3 regions of the Paraburkholderia sp. GAS42 genome follow, and region 2 is predicted to be linked to each of the others. Evidence: predicted binding sites of a transcription regulator. Region 2 holds the regulator's gene; each other region holds the start of a gene.

Region 1 (6,799 bases), on a different contig from region 2:
CGAAGGCACGTACGCACCGTTCACGTTCCACGATGCGTCGAACCAGCTGACCGGCTTCGACGTCGAAATCGGCCGCGCGATCGCGCAGCGTCTGGGCGTGAAGGCCGAGTTCATCGAAGGCAAGTGGGACGGCCTGATCGCCGGCCTGGATGCCAACCGCTACGACGCCGTGATCAACGAAGTATCGATCACCGACGCACGCAAGGCCAAGTACGATTTCTCGAGCCCGTACATCACGTCGCACGCGGCGCTGATCGTGCGTTCGGACAATACGACCATCAAGACCTTCGACGACCTGAAGGGCAAGAAGTCGGCGAACACGCTGACCAGCAACTTCGGCAAGATGGCGGCCGCACACGGCGCGGAAGTCGTGCCGGTGCAAGGCTTCAACGAATCGATCGACCTGCTGACGTCGGGCCGCGTCGATGCGACGGTGAACGATTCGCTGTCGTACCTCGACTTCAAGAAGCACAAGCCGGACGCGAAGGTGAAGATCGCCGCGCTGGATGAATCTTCTGAAAGCGACCAGTCGGGCGTGCTGATCCGCAAGGGCAATCCGGAACTGCAGGCTGCGATCAACAAGGCGCTCGCCGACATGAAGGCCGACGGGACCTACGACAAGATCTCGAACAAGTACTTCGGCAAAGACGTATCCAAGTAAAGCCTCAAAAGCGAGCCTGAATCATGCCGGTATGGCTGCATTTGATGGGTACGTCACTCTGGCCCCTGCTGTACGCGGGGCTGGTGTTCACGGTGCCGCTCACCCTGATTTCCTTCGTGCTGGGTCTCGCGCTGGCGTTTGCCGTCGCGCTGATCCGGCTCTTCGGACCGAACTGGTCCGTGGCTATCGTGCGGTTCTACGTCTGGCTGATTCGCGGCTCGCCGCTGCTTGTGCAGCTGTTTGTGATCTTCTATGGCCTGCCGAATGTCGGGATCGTGCTTGATCCGCTGACGGCGGCCATTATCGGTTTCTCGCTGAACGTCGGCGCCTACAATTCCGAGGTCATCCGCGGCGTGATCGAATCGATCCCGAAGGGGCAGTGGGAAGCCGCGTACTCGATGGGGATGACGCGCGGCCAGGCACTGCGTCGCGCGATTCTGCCGCAAGCGGCGCGCGTCGCGCTGCCGCCGCTGTCGAATTCGTTCATCGCGCTCGTGAAGGATACGTCGCTCGCCGCCGTTCTGACCGTGCCGGAGATTTTCCAGGCCGCGCAGCGCATCGCATCGGTGACGTATGAGCCGCTGATCCTGTACACGGAAGCGGCGTTGATCTATCTGGTGTTCAGTTCGGTGCTGTCGTCGGCGCAGGTCAGGCTCGAACGGCGTTTCGGGCGCCACGCGCTTTTCACGGGCGGTAACTGATGATCAGACTGCAGAAAATCGAAAAGTATTTTGGCGATCATCGGGTGTTGAACTCGGTCGATCTCGCGCTCGCGCAGGGCAATGTCACGGCGCTGATCGGACCGTCCGGCAGCGGCAAGAGCACGCTGCTGCGTTGCGTGAACCTGCTGGAAATTCCCGAAGCCGGCACGCTCGAACTCGGCGACCAGCGGCTCGAATTCAGCCGCACGGAAAAGCCCTCGCGCGATGCCGTGCTGGCCATCCGCCGGCGCACCGGCATGGTGTTCCAGAACTTTCAGCTGTTTCCGCACCGCACGGTTATCGAGAACGTGATGGAAGGGCTCATCACCGTACAGAAGTGGGACGCTGAACGCGCGCGCGTGCGGGCGCATGAACTGCTGACGAAGGTGGGCATTGCCCATAAGTCGGACGCGTGGCCGTCGACGCTCTCCGGCGGTCAGCAGCAGCGTGTCGCGATTGCGCGGGCGCTGGCGCCGTCGCCGGATGTGCTGTTGTGCGATGAGCCGACATCGGCGCTCGATCCGGGCCTGGCTGCCGAAGTGGTCGATGTGCTGCGGCAGCTCGCGAAGGAAGGCATGACGATGCTGATGGCGACGCACGATCTGCGGCTTGCCGCGTCGATTGCGCGCGATGTCGTGTTCCTGACCGACGGCGCGGTGATCGAATCGGGCCCGGCGCGCGATATCTTCACGCGCCCGAGGCAGCGGGAAACCGCCAGCTTCGTGTCGACGTTGACGCAGACACTGCCGGACAGCTGGGACGACTGATCATTTTCGTCGCGCGATTTTTCGCGCTTCTCCACCTTTCCCCAGCGGCTTGCCGCACGGCTAGCCCCAGTGGGTTCCGGGGGGAGAACCGGTGCTTACTGCGCCGGCTTCACAAACTTCAATGTCATCCGGTCCGATTCGCCGATCGCCGCAAAGCGCGCGCGATCGGTGTCGCCGCCCTCGTACGTCGGCGGTAGCGACCAGACGCCGTTCGGGTAGTCCTTCGTGTCGCGCGGGTTGCTGTTGACCTCGCTGCGTGCGGCCAGCACGAACCCGGCCGCCTGAGCGTGCTGGATCACATAGGCTTCGGTGACATAGCCCGTCGTGATCATGGTCTGCACCGACGTGTCCGGCCGCGCGCGATGCTCCTCGACACCCAGCACACCGCCCGGCTTCAGCGCCGCGTAGAAGGCGCGCAGGTTCGCGTCGATCTCGCCGTCTTCGATCCAGTTGTGAATGTTGCGGAACGTGAGCACGCGGTCGACGTTGCCGCTGGCCGGAAAGCCGCTGAACTGACCGCCACGCAACGTGCCGTCCACGACCTTGCCATAGACCGCTGGCGTCGCCGCAAGCTTCTTCTCGAATGCGGCGCGGTTGGCTTTCTCTTCCTCCGCGGCGGCGGTCGACGGGCTCTCGTATTGCGCCTCGTAGAGCGTCCCGCTGTCATGCAGATACGGTGCGAGGATGTCGGTGTACCAGCCGCCGCCCGGCGCGATTTCGAGCACCGTCTGCGACGTTTCAACGTCGAAGAACTGGAGCGTTTCCTTCGGATGACGGTAGACGTCGCGTGCTTTTGCCTTGTCGGTTCGCTGCGGGCCCGCGAGCGCGGTGTCGAGCGCGGCAGATGCGGTGCCTGAGGTCGGGCCGGGTGACGTGCATGCGGCGAGCATAAGCGCGGCGCAGAACGTTGCGGCGGTGCGCCGGAATGCGCGAGCCGGGGACGGGGACGGGAGTCGGGAATGGCGTGTCATGCTGTTCATTATCCACCCGCATGTGACCGGATTAAAACGTGCAGAAGGAAAACAGGTAGTCCTCGCACGTGTTTTCCATCGCCTACACTGGATGAGTCGATACACGACCTCGAAGGAGTCGAGCATGTCGCGACCACCCCGTTTGTTGTCTTTGGTCTTCTTCACTGCGTTGTGCGCGGCGACAGGATCGGCCTTCGCTCAGGGGCTTTCCGCGCAGGACGACATGAGCCTGCCCGCCAACAGTCCAAAGTTGATGCCGCACGCGCCGCTCGGCAGCGAGTATCCATCGCACGGCAACCAGCAGGCCGGTGAGATGAATCTGAATCCGACCGATCCGCGTGCGCAACTCGTCAATGGTCTGCCGAACAATACACAGTCGGGCGGGTACGGTTCGCCACTCGCAGGCGTGCGGACTTACGTGCAGCCGACGGGGCAGTGAAACGTTTCGAGCGCTTCGCCTGCGATGGCGGGCGTGGCGCGTGTGCGCCGGAGTCCCGTCGCGGTCCTGATATGATGGCTGTATAAACATACAGCTTTTGTGCGCATGCCCGTGCCGACGGCTTCTCCCGATCCTCACTACTATCTGCGCAACTTCCAGCGCGCGCTCGCGTGGCTCAAGGAACGTTACGACGACCTGCTCGATGCCGCCGGGCGGGATTTCCTGCGGTCGTTCGACGAACTGCCCGAAGCATCCCAGGCGCTGCTCGTGCGCATGCTGATGCGCAAGGGGCCGTTATTCCGTTCGAGCCGGCTCGCGTATGACGAGATCGGCTGCCCGCTCGATGCCGCGCAGCCGCTCGTCGCGCGAGGCTGGGTCGATCCCGATCCGCTTCTGACGCTCGACGAACTCTCTGGTCTCGTCACGCGTCCGGAACTCGCCCGCCTGTTTCCCGATCTTCCGGTGAAATCCGCGACCCGCAAGGCCGATCTGCTCGCTACGCTGCGCGAGCGATACGGCGAGGCACGCCGGTATTCCATGTGGGATCTGCAATCCGAAGAGCGCGTGTTGTGTGTCACCATCGCGCCGTTGTGCGATCGTCTGCGGTTGATGTTCTTCGGCAACCTGCACCAGGACTGGTCGGAATTCGTGCTCGCAGACCTTGGCGTGTTTCAGTACGAGCGCGTCGCGTTCGAGCCGTCGTCGCGCGCGTTCCAGCAGCGGGCCGATGTCGAGGTGTTTCTCGCGCTGCATGCGTGCCGCGATAGCCTTGATACGCTCCCCGATGTCCTGAACGAAGGCGACGCGCTCGATAACCTGCTGTCGGCCGTCGAGGCGTGCCGCAGTGACAACACATGGCTCGAAACGCGTCGCGCGAAGCTGCTGTTTCGTATCGGCCAGCATGCAGAGCGCCGGCACGACTGGGCAGTCGCGCTCTGTGTATACGAGCGTTGCGACTGGCCTGGCGCCCGCCATCGACGTATGCGCGCGCTGGAGCGGAGCGGCCAGTGCGATCAGGCGCTCGCGCTGGCGTTGCAGGCGGCGACCCAACCCGAAAGCGAGGAGGAAAGCCAGCGCGTCGCCCGGATGTTGCCGCGGCTGCGGCGGCAGTTGGGGCAGGCGGTCGCGCGCAATGCGAGGGCGCGGCCGGTTGCCCGCAGCGAACTGGTGCTGGCGCGACCTTCCGAACCGCGACCAGTTGAGTACGTCGTGCGCGACCATCTTGGCTGCGCGGACGCGCCTATCCACTATGTCGAGAACGGGCTGATCAATTCGCTGTTCGGGCTGCTGTGCTGGGACGCGATTTTCGCTGCGATTCCGGGCGCGTTCTTTCACCCGTTCCAGCGCGGTCCGGCGGATCTCCACGCGGCCGATTTCCAGTCGCGTCGCGCCGCGCTGTTCGATGCGTGTTTCGCGCAACTCGACAACGCAGCGTATCGGAGCACGATCCTGCGTCACTTCGAGACGAAGTTCGGCGTGCAGTCGCCGTTCGTGTTCTGGGGGCTGCTCACGCCCGAACTGCTGACGCTCGCGCTCGACTGCCTGCCGGCGCTGCATCTGAAGCGCTGGTTCGAACGGTTGCTGGTCGATATCCGGAGCAACCGCTCGGGGCTGCCCGATCTGATCCGCTTCTGGCCCGCCGAACAGCGATATGAACTGATTGAGGTGAAAGGTCCCGGCGACCGTTTGCAGGACAACCAGATCCGCTGGCTGGAGTACTGCGTGCAGCATGAGATGCCCGTGCGCGTAGTCGACGTGCGATGGGCTGACGGGCATGTTGATGCAGCGGGCGCTGTGGTTCCGCTCGAGGGCAAGGATGTCGCCGATCCGGCTGTCTGCATCGACGGGGCTGATGAAACGCCCATCGTTGACCGGGTCGACCTGGCCGGCAGAGCCAACGGATCAGCATGACCTACATCGTCGCCGTGCGGGCATTGTGCGAATTCGCGGCGAAGCGCGGCGATCTCGACCTGCGCTTCACGCCTGCGCCGACCGCGCTGGAAGGCATCGCGGGTCACGCCACGGTATCCGCGCGTCGCGCGAGCGGATACGAATCCGAGATCACGCTGACCGGCACGCATCGTGGCCTCACCGTCAGGGGCCGCGCGGACGGCTACGATCCCGTGCTGAACCGTCTCGAAGAAGTGAAGACGCATCGCGGCGATCTCGATACGATGCCCGCGAACCACCGTGCGCTGCATTGGGCGCAGGCGCGCGTGTATGGACATCTGTTGTGCCAGCAGCGTGGGTTGTCGTCGCTCGACGTCACGCTCGTGTATTTCGACATCGCGAGCCAGAAAGAAACGCTGCTCACCGAGCACCACACGGCGGCTTCGCTCGAAGCGTTCTTCGTCGATCAGTGCGAGCGTTTCAGCGACTGGGCCGCGAGAGAGGAAGCGCATCGCGACGCGCGTAACGCGGCGCTGGCCGCGCTGCAGTTTCCGTATCGCGCGTTTCGCAGCGGTCAGCGCGAACTCGCGGTATCGGTGTATCGCGCAGCCCGTGATGGCACATGTCTGATGGCGCAGGCGCCGACGGGCATCGGCAAGACGCTCGGCACGATCTTCCCGTTGCTGAAGGCGTGCGCGGCGGACCAGATCGACCGCGTCTTCTTCCTGACCGCGAAAACACCGGGTCGCGCGCTCGCGCTCGACGCTATCGAAACGCTGCGTCAGCAGGGTGATCCGCTGCCCCTGCGCGTGCTCGAACTCGTCGCGCGCGACAAGGCCTGCGAGCATCCGGACAAGGCCTGTCATGGCGAATCGTGCCCGCTCGCGCGCGGCTTCTACGACCGGCTTGCCGACGCACGCAGCGCGGCGCTCGCATCCGGGCGACTCGACCGGGCGTCGGTGCGCACGGCGGCGCTCGCGCACGATGTCTGTCCGTACTATCTCGCGCAGGAACTGGCGCGCTGGAGCGATGTGGTCGTTGGCGACTACAACTATTACTACGACAGCAGCGCGCTGCTGTACGCGCTCACGCAGATGAACCCGTGGCGCGTGGCCGTGCTCGTCGACGAAGCGCATAACCTGCTCGAGCGCGCGCGCCGCATGTACACCGCGAGCTTCGATCAGACCGCATTGCGGATCGCGCGTAAGACCGCGCCCGCAGCGCTGAAAAAGCCGCTCGAAAAACTGTCGCGCGAATGGAATGCGCTGAACCGCACGCAAACCGAAAACTACGTGGTCCACGCGGCCGTGCCCGCGCGTCTGCAACTGGCCGCGCAGAATCTGATCAGCGCGATGACGGAGCAACTGGCC
Region 2 (6,799 bases):
CCACCGAAGTCGGCAGCGCGAACGGCAGATCGACGACCGCATCGACGATCCGCTTGAACGGAAACGTGTAGCGCACCAGCACCCACGCCACGAGGAAACCGAACACGGCGTTGATCAGCGCGCCGCCGAGCGCGGCGAAGAACGTCAGCCGGTACGACGCGAGCACGCGTGGCGACGTCACGGCGCGCACGAACTGCGACCAGTCGAGCGTCGCGGTTTTCAGAAAGGTCGCCGCGAGCGGAATCAGCACCACGAGGCTCAGATACGCCACGGTGATGCCGAGTGTCAGGCCGAAGCCGGGTAACGCGCTCGGCTTTCGGAAGGTCAACGTCGTCATGCTGGGTGCTCTTTCAGGGTTAAACCCGCGCTTCAAGCCGGGTCAAGACTTCGGGGTCCATCTGGCCAAAAAGCGCGCCCGATGGGCGCGCCTGTCTGGTTTCACTGCCTGATACGTATTGGCATTGGCGTCATTGCGGCTGATAGATCGAATCGAAGACGCCGCCGTCCGCGAAGTGAGTCTTCTGCGCGTTGGTCCAGCCGCCGAAGCTGTCGTCCACCGTGTACAGCTTCAGCTTCGGAAACTTCGCCGTCAGCGCGGCCGGCACCTTGTTCGAACGCGGACGGTAGAAATTCTTCGCGGCGATCTCCTGACCTTCCTCGCTATAGAGGAAATTCAGATACGCCTCAGCCAGTTTGCGCGTGCCGTGTTTGTCGACGACCTTGTCGACCACCGCGACGGGCGGCTCAGCCAGGATGCTCACCGACGGCACGACGATCTCAAACTTGTCCGGGCCGAATTCCTTCACCGACAGAAACGCCTCGTTTTCCCACGCGATCAGCACGTCGCCGATATCGCGTTGCACGAAACTTGTCGTCGCGCCGCGGGCCCCGGAGTCCAGCACACCCGCGTTCCTGTAAAGCTTGCCGACGAATTCCTTCGCCTTCTGGTCGTTGCCGCCCGGCTGATGCTCCGCGTACGCCCACGCAGCCAGGTAGTTCCAGCGTGCGCCGCCGGAGGTTTTCGGGTTCGGTGTCACGATCGAAACGCCCGGCTTGATCAGGTCGTCCCAGTCCTTGATGTGCTTCGGGTTGCCCTTGCGCACCAGAAACACAATGGTCGACGTGTACGGTGACGCGTTGTCCGGCAGACGCTTCTGCCAGCCCTTGTCGATGAGGCCCTTGTTCGCAATCGCGTCGATGTCGTATGCGAGCGCCAGCGTCACCACGTCAGCCTGCAGACCGTCGAGCACCGAGCGCGCCTGTGCACCCGAGCCGCCGTGCGACTGCTTGAACGTGACCGACTCGCCGTTTTTCGCCTTCCATTCCTTGCCGAACGCCTGATTGACGTCCTGATACAGCTCGCGCGTCGGGTCGTACGACACGTTCAGCAGCGTCGTATCCGCTGCCAGCGCCTGACCGGCGACACCCGCTGCTGCCGCGACGCCCAGCGCGAGCGCCGTGACGATTTTTCGTGTTTTGCCTGCCAGCCCCGTATTTCTGCTCATCCGATTTTCTCCGGTTTGTTCTTTCGTTATCGCGGCGCGTGTGCGTTGCTTTGCATCAACTGGAGGCCAGTCTATCGAACGGCTTTCATCATTAAAAATAATTGTTCTTCATTTTTTAATACTCAAAAGTGGTAACGACGGCCTGGCGTAGCGTTGCGACACGAATCCGGCTGCGACAACGCCGAAAACCGGCGTTCTGGCGGCGGCGATCCGGACGAACTTAAAGTAAAGCTTGAAATGCGCCGATTACTGTATAAAAATACAGTCACCTGTTCATCCATACAGTGGCGCCATGACCAAACTCACCGCACGACAGCAGCAGGTTTTCGATCTGATCCGCCGGGCCATCGAACGCACCGGCTTCCCGCCCACCCGCGCGGAGATTGCCGCCGAGCTCGGTTTCAGCTCGGCGAACTCGGCGGAAGAGCATCTGCGCGCGCTGGCGCGCAAAGGCGTGATCGAGCTTGCGGCGGGCGCGTCGCGCGGTATCCGGCTGCTGTCCGGTTCGGACGACAGCCCTTACCAGTTCACGTTGCCGCACTCGAGCATCATGCAGCTGTCATTGCCGCTGATCGGCCGGGTGGCGGCAGGTAGCCCGATCCTCGCGCAGGAGCACATCTCGCAGCACTACGCGTGCGACCCGGCGCTCTTCTCCAGCAGGCCGGACTACCTGCTGAAGGTGCGCGGGCTGTCGATGCGCGATGCGGGCATCTTCGACGGCGACCTGCTCGCCGTGCAGAAGAAGAGCGAAGCGAAAGACGGTCAGATCATCGTTGCGCGTATTGGCGACGACGTCACGGTCAAGCGCCTGAAGCGCCGGCCGGACGGTATCGAGCTGATCGCCGAGAACCCCGATTATGAAAACATCTTTGTTCAGGCCGGCAGCGGGGAATTTGCGCTCGAAGGCATCGCGGTTGGGCTGATTCGCCCGACCGAATTCTGAACTTCGCCTGGAGAGTCTCATGGAACGCCTTGCCCGCCTGCTCCCTTTTCGTCAGTTCGGACGTCTGCGTCATCTGCGCAAGCTGGTGCCGTGCGCACCGCTCGACGCTGCCGGTGCGCCGTCGCTGTTCGACCGCGAGGTGATGACGGAAGCGTCGACCTTGCCGTCCGCGATGCCGGCTTTTGCGCGTGTTTCGCTGAACTCAGGGTTGAACGCGGAGCCGGGCCGTCGCGCGCCGGTGCGCGTGTATCACGGGCCGTCGCGGCTCATCATGGTGGGAACTGTCGACGCAGTGTGCCGCATGATCGACCGCTGTATCGCGGAAGAAAGCGCGGCCATGCAAGGCGCGCTGTTCGAATAGTTGAAGGCGTGCGAAAACGGATTCTTGCGGTAGCATCAGGAGCCGCAAGGGATCGTTTTCACTTCGTTGCGGTCCACGTTAATTGACGTTTAACGGCGAGTCGCAACCTATGAGCGTTTCGGTACCCACAAGAAATCGTCGTTCCCTGCGCGCGTTTGCCATCGCGATTGTTGTAATCGTGGTCGTGGCTGCGCTGGGGTATGGATATGCGTCGCCCTACATCGCGCTCGACAGCCTTAAGCGGGCTGCGGATGCCCGCGACGCCGAGACGGTCAATGAATACGTCGACTTTCCCGCGTTGCGCGAAAGTCTGAAGCAGCAGGTCACCGGGCTGCTCGCAAGGCGGCTCGATGCGCAGCACAACGGAAATCCGCTGGCCGCCATCGGCGCGATGATCGGCGTTGCGTTGATTGGTCCACTGGTGGATGCGTATGCGACGCCGGACGGCGTCGCAGCGTTGCTGAACGGCATGCCGCCGCGCGGCGACCTCGGCGAGCGGCCACCGGTAGCGGCCGGTCCGGTATCGGATGGAGCACCGAACGGGCGGTCCACCGGGGCGCCGGGCGCAGCAGCGCCACAGGCACCTGCGCCGCCCGCCGCTTCAACGTCGCCGGTCCAGCAGACGCCGCCACAACCTCCACAGACCACGGCGGAATATCACGGGATCAACGAGTTCGTCGTAACGTATCGGCACGGTGTCGGCGATACGCACTATTCCGCGATCCTGCGACGCGATGGACTCTTTTCGTGGAAGCTGTCAGCTGTCGATCTCAACGGCTGAACGCGAACACGCGCGTCGTCCAGAATCGCATTCGATGTCAGGCCGCGGCCGCCGTCTGATGCTGCTCTTCCACCGATGAACACGCCACCAGGATGCTACACGACACTCTATCGAGCAACGGCGTGTTGCCGGCGCCCATCCACCATCGCGAGAGACCGGTCCGGCACCGATGGCCGACCACGACCAGATCGACCTGCAACTGATTGGCCAGATTGGCAATTTCATCGATCGGATGGCCGAATGCGAAATGACCGTGCGCCTGAACCCCGCGCTCGGTCAGCCAGTTCACGCCTTCCTGAAGGATGTCGCGAGCCGTGTCTTCGAAACGGCCGCATGCGACGTCAGTCAATAGACCCGCGCTTTGCGCAATGCTCGAGCGCATGTCGACCACCGAGAGCAGATGCGTCTCGGCCTTAAGGTCAAGCGCAAGGTCCGCGCCGCAGCGCAGCGCCTTGCGGCCTTCGCGCGAGCCGTCGTAGCACAGCAGGATTTTTTTGTAGCTCGCCATGGTCATCTCCCATCCGCGTCGATCGCGGCATCGCTTCAATCATGGTGCGCCGCAATTCAGGTTGCAAGGGATGGAAAACGCTAAGTGCGTCGCCACCGTGTTTGACGCCCTGCCGCAGTGCAAAAAGCGCCCCATCGCAGCAATCTGGCGCCCGGCGGCGACGACGGCGATGCCCTAGAATAGCCTGCCCTCGCCTCGCAGGCGCGTATCGAGCAAGTCAGAAGCAAGTCCGGAGCAAGTGTCGATCCATGTACCTACCAAACGCAGCAATCGGATTCGAAGAGGTGAAAAAGCACTATGGAGAGAAAACGGTCGTGGACGGCCTTTCATTCCATGTCCGCGCGGGTGAATGTTTTGGCCTGCTCGGTCCAAACGGCGCCGGCAAGACGACGACGCTGCGCATGCTGCTCGGCATCGCTGCGCCGGATGCGGGCACGATCCAGCTCTGCGGCGAGCCCATTCCGGCGCGCGCGCGTTACTCCCGGGCGCGCGTCGGCGTCGTGCCGCAGTTCGACAACCTCGATCCCGATTTCACCGTCCGCGAAAATCTGCTGGTGTTCGGCCGCTACTTCGGCCTGAGCGCGGCGCAAACGCGCGATCTCGTGCCGTCGCTGCTCGAATTCGCGCGCCTTGAAAGCAAGGCCGACGCACGCGTCGGCGAACTCTCGGGCGGCATGAAGCGGCGCCTCACACTGGCCCGCGCGCTCGTCAACGATCCTGACGTACTGATCATGGACGAGCCCACCACCGGTCTCGATCCCCAGGCGCGGCACCTGATCTGGGAGCGGCTTCGTTCGCTGCTCGCGCGCGGCAAGACGATCCTGCTCACGACGCACTTCATGGAAGAAGCCGAGCGGCTGTGTCATCGCGTGTGCGTGATCGAGGAAGGTCGCAAGATCGCGGAAGGCGCGCCCCGTGAACTGATCGCGTCGGAGATTGGTTGCGATGTGATCGAAATCTATGGTCCCGACCCGGCGCTGCTGCGCGACGAACTTGCGCCGTTCGCAGTACGCACTGAAATCAGTGGCTTGACGCTGTTCTGCTACGTCGACGATCCGCAGCCGGTGCACACGAAACTCAAGCAGCGCACCGATCTGCGCTATCTGCATCGGCCGGCCAATCTCGAAGACGTCTTTCTGCGGCTCACCGGCCGCGAGATGCAGGACTGAGCCACTGCAAAAACGCAAACGCAGACATAAGCGACCGAAAGCGCTCGCCACCCAACCCGCAGCAAAGGCAAAGATTCACCGGAAATATATGGACGCACGCAGTTACGACTCCTCCCCCGCGAAGCCTTCCCGGCTGCACGAAGGCATCGCTGCCCTGCCCGCGAACGCGGTCAACTGGATCGCCGTCTGGCGCCGCAACTATCTGGTGTGGCGCAAGCTCGCCATCGCCTCGATGTTCGGCAACCTCGCCGATCCGATGATCTATCTGTTCGGTCTGGGTCTGGGACTCGGACTGATGGTCGGACACGTCGAAGGCGTGTCGTACATCTCGTTTCTCGCGGCGGGCACGGTCGCATCGAGCGTGATGATGTCGGCGAGTTTCGAGTCGATGTATTCGGGTTTTTCGCGGATGCACGTGCAGCGCACGTGGGAAGCGATCATGCATACGCCGCTGACACTCGGCGATATCGTGCTGGGTGAAGTGATCTGGGCGGCCAGCAAGTCGGTGCTGTCGGGCGTGGCGATCATGCTGGTGGCGGGCCTGCTCGGCTACGCGAGCTTTCCGTCGATGCTAATCGCGCTGCCCGTGGTCGTGCTGACGGGCCTCGCCTTCGCGAGTGTCGCGATGATCGTGACAGCGGTCGCGCCGTCGTACGACTTTTTCATGTTCTATCAGACGCTCGCGCTTACGCCGATGATGCTGCTTTCCGGCGTGTTCTTTCCGGTGACGCAACTGCCCGCCGTCGCGCAGCAGATCACGCTGCTGTTGCCGCTCGCGCACGCTGTGGAGCTGATCCGGCCGGCGATGCTCGGCCGTCCGGTCGAAGATGCCGCGCTGCACGTCGGCGTGCTCGCGGCATATGTGATCGTGCCGTTCATCATTTCTGCGATGCTGTTCCGGCGTCGCATGATGCGCTGAACGACGGCGCGATCACACCGAAGGTACGACGAAGTCGACGGTCAGTCTTCGTCGTCGGTCCACGGAATATCGACGTCCGAAATGAACGCGACGGTGGCGAACGGACCGCCGTCCTGACGTCCGACCTTGCCGTCCGCGCGTTGCCATTCGACGCGGAACACCGTGCCCGGATCGTCAGCCAGGAGGCGGATCGTGCGCACTTCGTCCTGATCCGCTTCTTCCACCGGACCGTCGAGCGAGATCAGCAGCGTTTGCGGCCACAGACCGTCGGCCGGATCGTAAATGCGATCGCCGTCGGGAATCAGCGTGAACGCTTCCACACCGATCGTCGCCGAAGCGTCGATGATCATCTTGCCGAGCGCGCGCAGCAGCGCAGTCGCCCGCGCCGAGTTCGCCTGGCGGATGGCGAGGTCCCCGCGCGTGAGCGCCTGTTCAAGCTTCGGATTCGTTTTTTGTTGCGCCATTCTGTTTCCTGGATTCAATCGTTCTTTTCGGGCGGACAGCCGCGTTACGGCAGGTCGCCGCGGGTTGTGCAGGTTGCCATCGCGGGCTGAATCGTACCATCCGGACGCCCGACGCAGCCGTCGCGCGGGCCACGGCGCATTGTGAACAT
Region 3 (6,799 bases), on a different contig from region 2:
TCGTAAGAGTATCAAAATTCCGCGACGACCGGGGCCGCCAATGTAATTTCGATTACAGCATCGCCTTCAGAAGACGCGCCATTTCCGACGGGTTCTTCGTGACCTTGATGCCGCATGCGTCCATGATTTCCAGCTTCGCTTCGGCCGTATCCGCACCGCCCGAGATCAGCGCGCCGGCGTGGCCCATGCGCTTGCCCGGAGGCGCCGTGACGCCAGCGATAAAGCCAACCACCGGCTTCTTCATGTTGTCCTTGATCCAGTGCGCCGCGTTCGCTTCGTCCGGACCACCGATCTCGCCGATCATGATGACGGCGTCCGTTTCCGGATCGTCGTTGAACATCTTCATCACGTCGATGTGCTTCAGACCGTTGATCGGGTCGCCGCCGATACCGACTGCCGACGATTGACCGAGGCCGATCGCGGTCAACTGGCCGACTGCTTCATACGTCAGCGTGCCCGAACGCGACACGACGCCGATGCGGCCCTTGCGGTGGATGTGACCCGGCATGATGCCGATCTTCAGTTCGTCCGGCGTGATCGTGCCCGGGCAGTTCGGTCCGAGGAGCAGCGTCTTGCGATTTTCGCGACGCATACGGTCCTTGATCTCGATCATGTCGCGGACGGGGATGCCTTCCGTGATGCAGATCGCGAGATCGAGGTCGGCCTCGACGGCTTCCCAGATCGCGGCAGCAGCGCCTGCCGGCGGAACGTAGATGACCGACACGGTCGCGCCCGTTTCAGCCTTGGCTTCAGCGACGCTTGCGTAGATCGGAATGCCTTCGAAGTCTTCGCCGGCTTTCTTCGGGTTCACACCCGCGACGTACGCTTCGCGGCCGTTTGCGTATTCACGGCAGGCGCGCGTGTGGAACTGGCCAGTCTTGCCGGTAATGCCCTGCGTGATGACCTTGGTGTCTTTGTTGATCAGAATCGACATGTATTGACCTCTGTTCGTCTGGCGCCGCAAGCGCGTGGGCGAGATATTCTTCGCCCGCGTCGCGTGAGCGCCGCCATTCGTAATCCGTGGTGAGCGCCGGGCTGGCTTACGCCTTGCCTTGAGCGGCCGCGACGACCTTCTGCGCAGCTTCTTCCATGCTGTCCGCCGCGATGATCGGCAGGCCGGACTCGGCGAGCATCTTCTTGCCGAGGTCTTCGTTCGTGCCCTTCATGCGGACCACGAGCGGCACCTTCAGCGAGACAGCCTTCGAGGCCGCGATCACGCCTTCTGCGATCACGTCGCAGCGCATGATGCCGCCGAAGATGTTCACGAGAATCGCCGTCAGGTTCGGGTTCTTCAGCATGATCTTGAACGCTTCCGTGACCTTCTCGGTCGTGGCGCCACCGCCCACGTCCAGGAAGTTCGCCGGTTCGCCGCCGAACAGCTTGATGGTGTCCATCGTTGCCATTGCGAGGCCAGCGCCGTTCACGAGGCAGCCGATGTTGCCGTCGAGCGAGATGTACGCGAGGTCGAACTTCGACGCCTCGACCTCAGCCGGATCTTCTTCGTCCAGATCACGATACGCGACGATTTCCGGATGACGGAACAGTGCGTTTGAATCGAAGTTGAACTTGGCGTCGAGCGCGATGACCTTGCCGTCGCCGGTCAGGATCAGCGGGTTGATTTCGGCGAGCGATGCGTCCGTTTCCCAGAATGCCTTGTACAGACCTTGCAGGATCGCGCGCGCTTGCGGCAGCGAAGCGGCGGGCACGCCGATCTTCGTCGCGAGGTCGTCTGCTTCAGCGTCCTTCAGGCCCGTCGACGGATCGACTGCAACCTTGTGGATCAGCTCAGGCGTCTTTTCCGCGACTTCTTCGACGTCCATGCCGCCTTCGCTCGATGCCATCACAACGATCTTCTGCGAAACGCGATCGATCACGAGGCCGACATACAGTTCCTTCTTGATGTCAGCGCCTTCTTCGATCAGCAGACGATTCACCTTCTGGCCTTCCGGACCGGTCTGGTGCGTGACGAGCTGCATGCCGAGGATCTGGTTCGAGTACTCACGAACCTGTTCCAGCGACTTCGCGACCTTCACGCCGCCGCCCTTGCCACGGCCACCCGCATGGATCTGAGCCTTCACGACCCAAACCGGGCCGCCGAGCTCTTCTGCGGCCTTGACCGCGTCATCCACCGAGAAGACCGGCTTGCCGCGCGGTACCGCGACGCCGAATTTCCGCAGGATTTCCTTACCCTGGTACTCGTGAATCTTCATGCGTGATTCCCTTCAGTCTGAGAGTTGGATTGAACTTCGTTTCCGCTTTTATCGCTGGTGCGGGACGCGCCGCTCACGCGGGTTGTCCGGTCGGCTGTACCTTCCGCGCGCTCCGCTGCCCGGGGCGCACGGCCGTACCAGCGCGGATAAAACTGTTGCACCGCTTCACCGTCGAATCGCAGCGTGTGGCAGCGACCGAGCTGGAAAGGCGGTTTGTCGGTTGATTCCCCTGCCGGCTCGTCGGCCCGTTTGTCTGACTGTTCGTCAGACTTTTCATCGGCCGCAGCATGCTTATCGCCGGCGTCCGCGTTTCCGGAGTCTGCTTTCTCGCCTGGCGCGCCCTTGTCGATATTCCAGACATCGCCTGCGAACGCCTGAATGGCGGCCGTGGGCAGGACCGCACACAACTCGGTGAGGTGCGTGCAGCCAGCGGTGCCACCCAGCAAACGGTTGGCATCGCGACGGAAGTTGTTGAACAGGTTGAGCCCGATAAGGGCCCGATAGGCGGGACTGGCGGTTTGACAGATGCCTGGATAGGGCACCCAGTCGGACGACGCTTCGGCGTCGACGACGTTGAGCTTGCGATCGATCGTAATGCGGAGCCAAAGTTCATGGATCGGCAGACCGTTGGGCCGGACGCCCGACGCAAGCACCACATCGCGCGGCTTTTCGTCGGTGAGGCATGCCTCGATGTCCCACAGCCCATCCTCGCGCTCATAGGCTTCCGCTCGTATTGCGCGACGATGGCGCAACTGACGGGAGGCTGGCGGGGAAAGCGGCATGCGAGAGGTAAGGCCGGATTGGGAAACCAGTGGATTTTAGCATACTGGGTATTTGAAACTATCCGGATACGGCAGCCCCGCCCGGCAAGGCCTGGCGGGCGATTTACGGCTATTCGCCGCCTTCGGCCCAGTCTTCGGCGATGCCCTTCAGGATCTTGCCGATCGTCGCACCCGAAAAGCCGCGCGCGGCCAGAAAACGCGCCTGCCTTGCGCGTTCAGCTGGCGTTTCTGGAACCTGCCCGAATTTCTTGCGCCACACGGCCTGGGCGCGGACAAGTTCGGTTTCGCGTAACTGGGCACTGGCTTCTTCGACCAGCGTCTGGCCGACGGCGTGCTGCTTCAGTTCATTCACGATGCGGCTTGCGCCCATGCGCGATGCGCGCCGGTGAATCAGGCTTTCGGCGAAACGCGAGTCGGAGAGCCAGCCTTCGGTTTCCAGCACATCGAGTAGCTGCTCGAGGCTGTCGGATTCTTCGGCGAAAGGTGTCAGCTTGCGCGCGAGTTCGGCACGGCTGTATTCGCGACGCGACAGATAGCCAAGTGCACGGCCTTTCAGCGAGCGTGCGGGACGTTTTGAGTTGGCGTCGCGGTCTTTGCCTGCGGGCGGTGGATCGCCGGGCGCGCGACGCGAGCGGGTGTAGGTGGGCTCTGCAGGTGCTTCGGGTTCTTGATCGCCTGTGGCACTTGCAGTATTTGCAGCACTTGTGACGCCGGCGCCGCGAGAAGACGCCGATGCGGACGCCGATGCAAACGCAGTCGACGAACGACGCCCTGCAGCCCGATCATGCGCATCAAACGACTCGAACGGATCGAACGAGTCACCTTCATGCGGGCCGTCCGCATCATGTCCTGCACGATCCACAGACCGTGATTCAGGCTGTGGCTCAGGCGGTGATGCAGGCCGGCCCTTACGTATCACGCGACGATTACTCTTCTTCGCCCGCGATTTCGGCGCTGACCACGGCTACGTCTGCCATCGCGTTCACGCCAAGCGATTCGCGGATGCGGTTTTCGATTTCGCGCGCGATGTCCGGATTCTCACGCAGGAATTCGCGTGCGTTGTCCTTGCCCTGACCAATGCGCTCGCCGTTGTAGCTGTACCACGCGCCCGCCTTGTCGACGATCTTCGCCTGCACGCCAAGGTCGATGACTTCACCCTGACGCGAAATACCTTCGCCGTACAGAATGTCGAAGATCGCTTCGCGGAACGGAGGCGCTACCTTGTTCTTGACGACCTTCACGCGCGTTTCGTTGCCGATCACTTCGTCGTTCTTCTTGATCGAACCGATACGGCGAATGTCCAGACGCACCGACGCGTAGAACTTGAGTGCGTTACCGCCCGTCGTGGTTTCCGGGTTGCCGAACATCACGCCGATCTTCATCCGGATCTGGTTGATGAAGATCACGAGGCAGTTCGTACGCTTGATCGTGCCGGTGAGCTTGCGCAGCGCCTGTGACATCAGACGTGCCTGCAGACCCGGCAGCGAGTCGCCCATTTCGCCTTCGATTTCAGCCTTCGGCACGAGTGCCGCGACCGAGTCGATCACGATCATGTCGATCGAGCCCGAGCGCACCAGCGCATCGGCAATTTCGAGCGCCTGTTCGCCGGTATCCGGTTGCGAAACCAGCAGATCGGACACGTTCACGCCCAGCTTGCCCGCGTATTGAATATCGAGCGCGTGTTCTGCGTCGATAAACGCTGCCGTGCCGCCGAGCTTCTGCATTTCAGCGACGACCTGCAGCGTCAGCGTGGTTTTACCCGACGATTCCGGACCGTAGATTTCGACGACGCGACCACGCGGCAGACCACCGACGCCCAATGCGATGTCGAGGCCGAGCGATCCGGTGGAGACCACCTGGATATCTTCGACCGCCTCGCCCGCGCCGAGCCGCATGACCGACCCCTTGCCGAACTGCTTTTCGATCTGCGCGAGCGCGGCAGCCAGCGCCTTGCTCTTTTCAGCAGTCAGTCCAGCCGGGCCTTTCTTGCTTTCTTCCATGAATCGTCCTTTGCTATGATGAACGGCGTCTGACGCAGGGTTGCGGTCCGTTTTTGCGGACGGCGCTCTAAACGCAGACACTGTATAAAAAAACAGTGGTTTTGGCAAGCTCGTTTCGCATTCATTTCAACGCATGCGCGACGGGCGGTGCAAAGCCACCACGATTGTTTCGGAGACCGCCGCGCGCCGGGCGACACCACGACGCGGGCAATGCCAGAGCCTCAACGCCTCATGCGAATTCTCATTGCCGAAGACGACAGCATACTCGCGGACGGCCTTGTCCGATCACTCCGCCAATCGGCCTATGCCGTCGATCACGTGAAGAACGGCGTCGAAGCCGATACCGCGCTTTCGATGCAGACTTTCGACCTCCTGATCCTCGATCTCGGCCTGCCGCGCATGTCCGGTCTCGAGGTGCTGCGGCGTTTGCGGGCACGTAATTCGAACCTGCCGGTGCTGATCCTGACCGCTGCGGACAGCGTCGACGAACGCGTGAAGGGTCTCGACCTCGGCGCGGACGACTACATGGCCAAACCCTTCGCGCTCAACGAACTCGAGGCGCGCGTACGGGCGCTCACCCGTCGTGGCGCCGGCGGCGGTCCGACCGTCGTGAAGCACGGTTCGCTGTCGTTCGATCAGGTCGGGCGTATCGCGTACGTCAACGACCAGGTGATCGATCTGTCGGCGCGGGAACTGGGTCTGCTGGAAGTATTGCTGCAGCGGATCGGACGGCTGGTGTCGAAGGAGCAGCTCGTCGATCACCTGTGCGAATGGGGCGAGGAAGTCAGCAATAACGCGATCGAAGTCTACGTGCACCGGCTGCGCAAGAAGATCGAGCCGAGCGGCGTGCGCATCATCACCGTGCGTGGCCTCGGTTACTGCCTCGAAAAGGCCGCGCCAGCACCGGCAGCCGGAGCGACCACTACCGCCACGACTGCTTCAACCACCGCACCCGCTGCGCCCGCTCCCGGCGCGATGCCTGCGAGCCACCACTTCAAGTAGGACCGCGCATGCCCGCTCGCGCCGAGCACACCGCCGCGCCTGGCCTGGAGCAGGCCGCGCCGCCCATCGCGAGCCTCGACGACGAAGCCCGCGACGCCCGTTACGCCAACCCGTTCGCGCCGCCTGACGAAAGCGAAGCCGCCGCGGAGGCGCGTCCGCGCTCGCTGTTCGGCGAAATCCTCGACTGGATGCTCGCGCCGCTTCTGCTGTTGTGGCCGATGAGTCTCGCGGTGACGTACCTTGTCGCCAAATCGATCGCGAACGGCCCGTTCGACCGCGCGCTCGAAACCGACGCCTACGTGCTCGCGCGGCAGATTCACCCGGTGAACGGCGTCGCCGAGCTGTCGCTGCCTGATTCGACGCGCGATTTCCTGCGCGCGGACAACATCGATAGCGTGTTCTATCAGGTGCTCGGCACGCGTGGCGAACTGGTGGGCGGCGACCGCGACATGCCGTTGCCGCATGAGGAAGACCGGCCGCAGCCGGGCATCGTCGAGTTTCGCGATGACGTGCTGCGCGGCAACGACATCCGCGTCGCGTACACGACGGTCGAGTTTCCGCAGATGCCGGGCGCACAGCCGGTGCTGCTGCAGGTGGCCGAAACGCTCGACAAGCGCAGCCAGCTTGCCAACGACATCATCAAAGGCGTGATCCTGCCGCAGTTCGTGATCCTGCCTCTGGCCATCCTGCTGGTGTGGTTCGGGCTGTCGCGCGGGCTCGCGCCGCTTCACGCGCTGCAGTCGAACATCCGCGCGCGGCGCCCGGACGATCTGTCGCCGCTCGAAGCCCGGCGCGCGCCGCCGGA

The links. The regulator LexA, encoded in region 2, represses DNA repair genes until DNA is damaged. The targets are predictions, from matches to a motif close to ACTGTATNNNNATACAGT.
Region 1: P3T16_RS05575 (VRR-NUC domain-containing protein) is a predicted target of LexA. The motif match lies at 3,617-3,634, and genes of this name have one in related genera.
Region 3: recA (recombinase RecA) is a predicted target of LexA. The motif match lies at 5,072-5,089, and genes of this name have one in related genera.

The regions. Positions count from the first base shown of each region.
Region 1 is NZ_JBNDML010000003.1:121,245-128,043, forward strand. It holds gene P3T16_RS05550 (amino acid ABC transporter substrate-binding protein) at 1-661, shown strand, start outside; gene P3T16_RS05555 (amino acid ABC transporter permease) at 685-1,362, shown strand; gene P3T16_RS05560 (amino acid ABC transporter ATP-binding protein) at 1,362-2,129, shown strand; gene P3T16_RS05565 (class I SAM-dependent methyltransferase) at 2,225-3,100, opposite strand; gene P3T16_RS05570 (hypothetical protein) at 3,225-3,539, shown strand; gene P3T16_RS05575 (VRR-NUC domain-containing protein) at 3,645-5,450, shown strand; gene P3T16_RS05580 (ATP-dependent DNA helicase) at 5,447-6,799, shown strand, end outside.
Region 2 is NZ_JBNDML010000028.1:10,063-16,861, forward strand. It holds gene cysT (sulfate ABC transporter permease subunit CysT) at 1-337, opposite strand, end outside; gene P3T16_RS30360 (sulfate ABC transporter substrate-binding protein) at 468-1,505, opposite strand; gene lexA (transcriptional repressor LexA) at 1,798-2,448, shown strand; gene P3T16_RS30370 (hypothetical protein) at 2,468-2,809, shown strand; gene P3T16_RS30375 (DUF2939 domain-containing protein) at 2,919-3,590, shown strand; gene P3T16_RS30380 (universal stress protein) at 3,628-4,098, opposite strand; gene nodI (nodulation factor ABC transporter ATP-binding protein NodI) at 4,347-5,267, shown strand; gene P3T16_RS30390 (ABC transporter permease) at 5,356-6,186, shown strand; gene P3T16_RS30395 (hypothetical protein) at 6,228-6,650, opposite strand.
Region 3 is NZ_JBNDML010000008.1:157,983-164,781, forward strand. It holds gene sucD (succinate--CoA ligase subunit alpha) at 53-934, opposite strand; gene sucC (ADP-forming succinate--CoA ligase subunit beta) at 1,041-2,210, opposite strand; gene P3T16_RS14505 (DUF2889 domain-containing protein) at 2,207-2,992, opposite strand; gene recX (recombination regulator RecX) at 3,102-3,911, opposite strand; gene recA (recombinase RecA) at 3,919-4,992, opposite strand; gene P3T16_RS14520 (response regulator) at 5,224-5,994, shown strand; gene P3T16_RS14525 (sensor histidine kinase N-terminal domain-containing protein) at 6,003-6,799, shown strand, end outside.